Regions from separate parts of the Actimicrobium sp. GrIS 1.19 genome, predicted to be linked through region 1. Evidence: predicted binding sites of a transcription regulator. Region 1 holds the regulator's gene; the other holds the start of a gene.

The links. The regulator HrcA, encoded in region 1, represses chaperone genes, less so after heat shock. The targets are predictions, from matches to a motif close to TTAGCACTCNNNNNNNNNGAGTGCTAA.
Region 2: RCH09_RS07730 (co-chaperone GroES) is a predicted target of HrcA. The motif match lies at 1,452-1,478, and genes of this name have one in related genera.

The regions. Positions count from the first base shown of each region.
Region 1 covers NZ_JAXCHT010000011.1:63,114-66,795, forward strand. The annotation lists gene RCH09_RS09850 (NAD kinase) at 1-729, opposite strand, end outside; gene RCH09_RS09855 (HAD family hydrolase) at 789-1,541, shown strand; gene hrcA (heat-inducible transcriptional repressor HrcA) at 1,561-2,583, shown strand; gene fur (ferric iron uptake transcriptional regulator) at 2,584-3,015, opposite strand; gene RCH09_RS09870 (outer membrane protein assembly factor BamE) at 3,091-3,675, shown strand.
Region 2 covers NZ_JAXCHT010000007.1:146,853-150,534, forward strand. The annotation lists gene dacB (D-alanyl-D-alanine carboxypeptidase/D-alanyl-D-alanine endopeptidase) at 1-1,321, opposite strand, end outside; gene RCH09_RS07730 (co-chaperone GroES) at 1,599-1,889, shown strand; gene groL (chaperonin GroEL) at 1,992-3,644, shown strand.

The DNA.
Region 1 (3,682 bases):
GATGACGGTGACGATGATTTCGCTGTAGTCCGGCACCACGATCGGCCGGTTCGACAGGGCGTGCGGCGCAATCGGCACCAGCACGATGCCGCCCAGGCTGGGATGCAGCAACGGGCCGCCGGCGGACAGCGAATAAGCGGTCGAGCCGGTGGGCGTGGCCACGATCAGCCCGTCGGAGCGCTGGTTGTACATGAAGCAGCCATCGACATGCACGCGCAGCTCGACCATCCCGGAACCGGCGCCGCGCGATACCACCACATCATTGAAGGCCAGCGCGTTGAAAATCGCCACGCCGTCGCGCATCACGATGCCTTCCAGCAGGCTGCGTCGCTCCGATTCGATTTTTCCGGACAGCATGTCACCGAGCACCGGCAACACCCGTTCCAGCGGAATATCGGTCATGAAACCCAGCCGGCCCTGATTGATACCGATCAACGGCACATCGAACGGCGCCAGTTGCCGGGCAATCCCGAGCATGGTGCCGTCGCCGCCGATGACGATCGCCGCATCGACGTTGGCGCCGATCTGCGCCGGCGTCATCTGGGCGAAGCCGGAGATGCCGGTGTTCGCCGCCGTGTCGTTCTCCAGCACCACATGGTGGCCGGTCGAGACCAGGAAATTGGCGATTTCGGCCAGCGATTCGGCCATCCCGACGGCCAGCGGCTTGCCGATGATGGCAATGGTCTTTAGCGGACGGACCGGCAGGGCGGAGGGAATGGGCAGCGACATGCCCCGGATTAGACCATACTTCGCTGCACTCTTGAAGCCAGCCTGATCGGACCCCAACTATGATTGTCACCTCTTCCCGCCCGACCGTGAACCAGACGCCGATCAAAGCGGTACTGTTCGACCTCGACGATACGCTGTGGCCGATCGTCCCGGTCATCCTGCGCGCCGAAGTGGCACTGTTTGCCTGGCTGCAGACCCATGCGCCGGCGGTCACGCAGCAACATGACATCGACAGCCTGCGGCAGCGGCGGCTGGCCCTGATGGCGGCCGAGCCGCGGTTCCAGATCGACATGCGGGCGCTGCGCCACGCCGGCTTGAGCGAGGCGTTCCAGGCCAGCGGAGTCGAGCTGCACCATGTCGACGCGGCAATGGCGGTGTTCGACACCGCGCGCAGTGAAGTGACGTTGTATGACGATGTCTTGCCGGGCCTGAGGCGGCTCGGCGGTCACGTGGCGCTGGGCACGATTTCGAACGGCTCGGCCAATCTGGTTGCGATTGGTCTGGCAGAACATTTCAAGGTGTCCATCGCTGCGCATGAGTTTGGCAGCGCCAAGCCCGATGCGGCGATCTTTCGCGCCGCCTGCGCGGCGCTGGACGTCAGTCCGGCCGAGGCCGTCTACGTCGGCGATGATCCGCTGCTCGATATCGAAGGCGCGCAGAAGGCCGGCTTGCGCGCCGTCTGGATGAACCGGTTTGACCGCGCGCTGCCCGGTCATGTCCGGCCTGACGCCAGTTGCACCACCCTGCTCGAACTCGAAGAATGGCTGCTGGCATCCATGTACCCGGCTGATAAAGCTGGTCGCCTGACCTGACGCTCGCTAGAATACCCAGATGCAACTTGATACCCGCGCCCAAACCCTGTTGAAAGCCCTCGTCGAGCGCTATATCACCGACGGCCAGCCGGTCGGTTCGCGCGCGCTGGCCAAGCTGTCGGGCCTCGACCTGTCGCCGGCGACCATCCGCAACATCATGGCCGACCTCGAGGAAATGGGCTTTGTCTCCAGCCCGCACACCTCGGCCGGCCGGGTGCCGACGCCGCGCGGTTACCGTATCTTCGTCGACACCTTGCTGACGGTGGATGTGATCGATGAAAGTGCGCTGGAGTCGAAACTGCAATCGCGCATTCACAGCTACTCGCCGCAGAAGGTCATCGCCAATGCCGCCCAGGTACTGTCGTCGCTGTCGCAATTTGCCGGCGTGGTGCTGACGCCGCGGCGCGAATCCGTGTTTCAGCAAATCGAATTCCTGCGACTGTCCGAGAAGCGCATCCTGCTGGTGATCGTGGCGCCCAACGGCGACGTGCAGAACCGCCTGATGCTGACCGACGTCGACTACACCCCGGCGCAACTGGTGCAGGCCGCCAACTTCATCAATCTGCATTACGGCGGGCTGAGTTTCAACGAAGTGCGCCATCGCTTGCAGGATGAGCTGCGCCAGCTGCGCGACGACATGACGCCACTGATGCATGCCGCCGTCGAGGTCGGCAGCGATGCCATGACCGATCAGGGCGACGAGGTGGTGATTTCGGGCGAGCGCAATTTGCTGAGTGTCAGCGACCTGTCGTCGAACATGAACTCGCTGCGCAAGCTGTTCGAACTGTTCGAACAAAAAACCAGCCTGATGCAATTGCTGGATTTGTCGCACCGTGCTTCGGGCGTGCAGATCTTTATCGGCGGTGAATCGAGCCTGGTGCCACTCGACCAGATGAGCATCGTCACCGCGCCCTATGAAATCAACGGGCGCGTGGTCGGCACGCTGGGTGTGATCGGACCGACCCGCATGGCCTACGAGCGGGTGATTCCGATTGTCGATATCACGGCGAAATTACTGTCGAATGCGCTGAGTCATTCCTGATCAGCGGTTGCGGTGCACGCAGTCCTGCTTGGTGCAGTGACCGTACAGTGCCAGCGAATGCTCGGCAATGTTGAAGCCGCGTTCCAGCGCGACCTTCTGCTGACGATGCTCGATTTCGGCATCAAAGAATTCTTCGACCAGACCGCAATCGAGGCACACCAGATGATCGTGGTGGGTGCCCTCGTTGAGTTCGAACACGGCCTTGCTGGTTTCAAAATGATTGCGGTGCAGCAGTCCGGCCTGCTCGAACTGGGTCAGCACCCGATACACCGTGGCCAGCCCGACGTCCATGTTCTCGGCCAGCAGCACCTTGTAGACATCCTCCGCGCTGAGATGACGCACCTGGCTGTTGTGAAAAATATCGAGAATCTTGATGCGCGGAAGGGTTGCCTTGAGCCCGCTGGCTTTCAGATCGGAAGGGTTGTTGGACATGTTCCGGGCCGGGTAGAGTAGATGTGCTTTATGATATAGCGTTTTAGCGTCCTTGCTCAATCAATTGAGACTCTCATGCCCATGCTGTCCTTCCCTGTAAAAACCTCCGCCGCATGGCTGCGCGCCAGTGCCGTTGTGGCCGTCGCCTTGCTGGCCGGTTGCGCCGCCAAGAACCCGTTGATCGAACCGCCCGCAGCCAATTCAGAAGCGGCCCAGAGCGCCAGTGCCGCAGCGGCCAACGCCGGCCTGCAACGCACCGAGCGCACCGGCATTCGCCGCGTGCTCGGCATCGTCTCGCCGTATCGCGTGGATATCGCACAAGGCAATTTCATTTCCGAAGAAAACCTGCGACAGCTCAAGGAAGGCATGACGACCGATCAGGTACGCTTTGCCCTGGGTACGCCGCTGGTGGCCGATATCTTTCATGCCGAACGCTGGGACTATATCTTCCGCCTGCTCAAATCCAACGACGATGTGCTGACCAGCCGCGTAACGGTGTTTTTCAAGGACGGCAAGGTCAGTCGTTTCGAAGGCGGCAATCTGCCTGACGAAGCCGACTACCTGGCACTGATTGCCGGATCCGCGGCCAAGAAGCCGAGCAACCTGAAGCTGTCGCCGACGCCAGCGCTGGCGCCATCCGAAGCCCGTCCAACCCAATAAGCAGGCA
Region 2 (3,682 bases), on a different contig from region 1:
CCACCGCATAGCGCTTGCCCGACTCCGCCAGCACATAGCCGGCGATGCTGCGCACGTCTTGCAGGCTGCCGCTCTTGATATGGGCGTGGCCCGCCACACCCTGTTCGCGCAGGCGCTTGCGCATCGTGCCATCGTACCCGACCAATGGCATGGAGGAAATAAATTCCGGCATGGTCGGCGCCTGGAACGCGTTGACCAGCACTTGTCCAAGCGTGGTCGCCGAAATGCGTTCGATGCGCGACAGCCCGGCGCCATTTTCCAGCACCAGCCCGCTGGTATCGATGCCATTGGCGGCCAGCCAGTTACCGATGGCGGCACGGCTGGCTGCCAGATTCGCCGGTTGCGCGCCGCCGAGCGCCAGAAACAGCTGCCGCGCCATGACGTTGTTGCTGAACTTGTTGATATCCCGGATCAGCTCCGCCACCGACGGCGACTTCCAGTCGGTCAACGCAATGGCATCCGCCGGGACGCTGCCATCGATCACATTGCCGTCGAAAGTGCCGCCAAGTTCTGTCCATAACTGCCGGAATATCAATTCGACATAGCGGTTGCGGGCCAGTGGGTAAGGCCGAATCTGCCATACCTGTTCGCCGCAGGCACCGGCGAACGGACCGTCGAAACTGGCCCCGGCGGCATCAATTCTGGCACTGATGGCGGCGCGAAAATCGCCCTCGCATTCGGTCGGCGTCCAGCTCGGCGGGCGCACCGCGAGGCCATTCATTTCCGGATCGAGACTAACGTGCACCGTGCGCTGCGTCGCATCGGGGCTCAGCCGCACCGCCAGCGACTGATAATTCAGCAGCAATGCATCCGGTCCCACGTTGTAGGGTTTGAGCGGATCGCCGTCGAACTGGGTCGGGTCGACCTCCTTGACATCAAACGCACTGCGATCAAGCACCAGGTTGCCATGAATCACCCGCACGCCCTGCGCCCGGATCTTGCGCAGGAACAGCCAGAAATTCTCCAGCACCAGCTTGGGGTCGCCGCCACCGCGCAGGATCAGGTCGCCATTGAGCTGCTCGCCGCTGCGTTCGCCGCGGATCCAGGCCTGCGTGGTGAAGTTGAAGGTCGGACCGAGCAGGGCCAGTGCCGCGTCGGTGGTCAGCAGCTTCATCGTCGAGGCCGGGTTCAGCGCCTGTTCGGGATTGAGCGCAAGGACACTTTTGCCGCTGTTGACGTCCTGCACCTGCAAGCTGACGGCGCTTGGCGGAATCCCTGCACGCTTGAGCGCCGCGCTCACGGGCGCCGGCAGCATGGCGCAAACATGTCCTGCGACGAACAGGCAGACAAGGGCGAGGGAGAGGCGAAGGGGGATCGGCATGGCGGGCTGGGGAGGTGAAAAACTGCCCGGATTATCCCATGCCATCGTTCTGCGGCGCACACGCTAGCACCGGCGGGGGAATTTCTTTCTTGTCCACACTGCTTGAAAAACAAGGGTGCCGCCCCTATACTTAGCACTCGTCGGGAGAGAGTGCTAACAATCTTCCCTGGCTTACCAACTTTTCTCGTGCGGTAGGGCTGCGCAGTCAAGTCATCTTTGCAGCAGTTTTGCCGCAAAACCATCACAACCAATTGAAATTTAAGGAGTTTGTATGAGCATGAACCTTCGTCCTCTGCACGATCGCGTCATCGTCAAGCGCCTCGACCAGGAAACAAAAACTGCGTCCGGCCTCATCATTCCAGAAGCAGCTGCCGAAAAACCGGACCAGGGCGAAGTCCTTGCCATCGGTAACGGCAAGATCCTGGAAGATGGCAAAGTGCGTCCGCTGGACGTCAAGGTTGGCGATCGCGTGCTGTTCGGCAAGTACTCCGGCCAGACTGTCAAAATCGATGGCGAAGAGTTGATCGTCATGAAGGAAGAAGACATTTTCGCCATCGTTCAAAAGTAATGCTGCTGGTCGGCCATCTGGCTGATCGCACCGAAGTCACCGCGGCGCACCGCATGTCGGGCAGTGCCGCCACACTTTTAACTGAATTCAAGGAGCAACAACATGGCAGCTAAAGAAGTCATTTTCGGCGATGCCGCCCGGGCCAAGATGGTCGAAGGCGTCAATATTCTGGCCAATGCAGTCAAGGTCACCCTCGGACCTAAAGGCCGCAACGTCGTGCTTGAGCGCTCATTCGGCGCGCCGACCGTGACCAAGGATGGTGTTTCGGTTGCCAAGGAAATCGAACTCAAGGACAAGCTCATGAACATGGGCGCGCAAATGGTCAAGGAAGTTGCTTCCCGCACCAGCGACAACGCCGGCGACGGCACCACCACGGCAACCGTACTGGCTCAGGCCATCGTGCGCGAAGGCATGAAATTCGTTGCCGCCGGCATGAACCCGATGGATCTGAAGCGCGGTATCGACAAGGCCGTTGCTGCCACCGTCGAAGAACTGGCCAAGATCGCCAAGCCATGCACCACCACCAAGGAAATCGCCCAGGTCGGCGCGATTTCGGCCAACTCGGACTACTCGATCGGCGAGCGTATCGCTGAAGCGATGGAAAAAGTCGGCAAGGAAGGCGTCATCACTGTTGAAGACGGCAAATCACTCAACGACGAACTCGATATCGTTGAAGGCATGCAGTTCGACCGCGGCTATCTGTCCCCGTACTTCATCAACAACCCTGAAAAGCAAACCGCTACGCTGGACAATCCATTCGTTCTGCTGTGCGACAAGAAAATCTCCAACATCCGTGACCTGCTTCCGGTACTGGAACAAGTCGCCAAGGCTGGTCGTCCACTGCTGATCATCGCTGAAGACATCGAAGGCGAAGCGCTGGCAACCCTGGTCGTCAACAACATCCGCGGCATCCTGAAAACCTGCGCAGTCAAGGCGCCTGGTTTTGGCGATCGTCGCAAGGCCATGCTGGAAGACATCGCTGTTCTGACCGGTGGTCAAGTCATCGCTGAAGAAGTCGGCCTGACCCTGGAAAAAGTCGCTCTGACCGATCTGGGCCAAGCCAAGCGTATCGAAATCGGCAAGGAAAACACCACCATCATCGATGGCGCTGGTGAAGCCGTCACGATCGAAGCGCGCGTCAAGCAAGTGCGTGTGCAGATCGAAGAAGCGACCTCGGACTACGACCGTGAAAAACTGCAGGAACGCGTTGCCAAGCTGGCCGGCGGCGTTGCAGTGATCAAGGTTGGTGCTGCCACCGAAGTCGAAATGAAAGAAAAGAAAGCCCGCGTTGAAGATGCACTGCACGCAACCCGTGCCGCAGTTGAAGAAGGTATTGTTCCAGGCGGCGGCGTTGCACTGCTGCGTGCCCGTGCCAATATCAATGTCAAAGGCGACAACGCTGATCAGGACGCAGGTATCAAGATTGTTCTGCGCGCCATGGAAGAGCCACTGCGCATGATCGTGCAAAACGCCGGCGAAGAAGCCTCGGTCGTGGTTGCCAAGGTCCTCGAAGGCAAGGGTAACTTCGGTTACAACGCTGCCAACGGTACCTACGGCGACATGGTTGAAATGGGCGTTCTCGATCCAGCCAAAGTGACCCGTTCGGCGCTGCAAAACGCTGCTTCGATCGCTTCGCTGATGCTGACGACCGACTGCATGGTCTGCGAACTGGCGGAAGACAAGCCAGCCGGCGGCATGGGCGGCGGCATGGGCGGTGGCATGGGCGGCATGGGTGGTATGGACGGCATGATGTAATGTCAGGCGCTTCGGGTGCACCTGGTGCGCCCGAAACG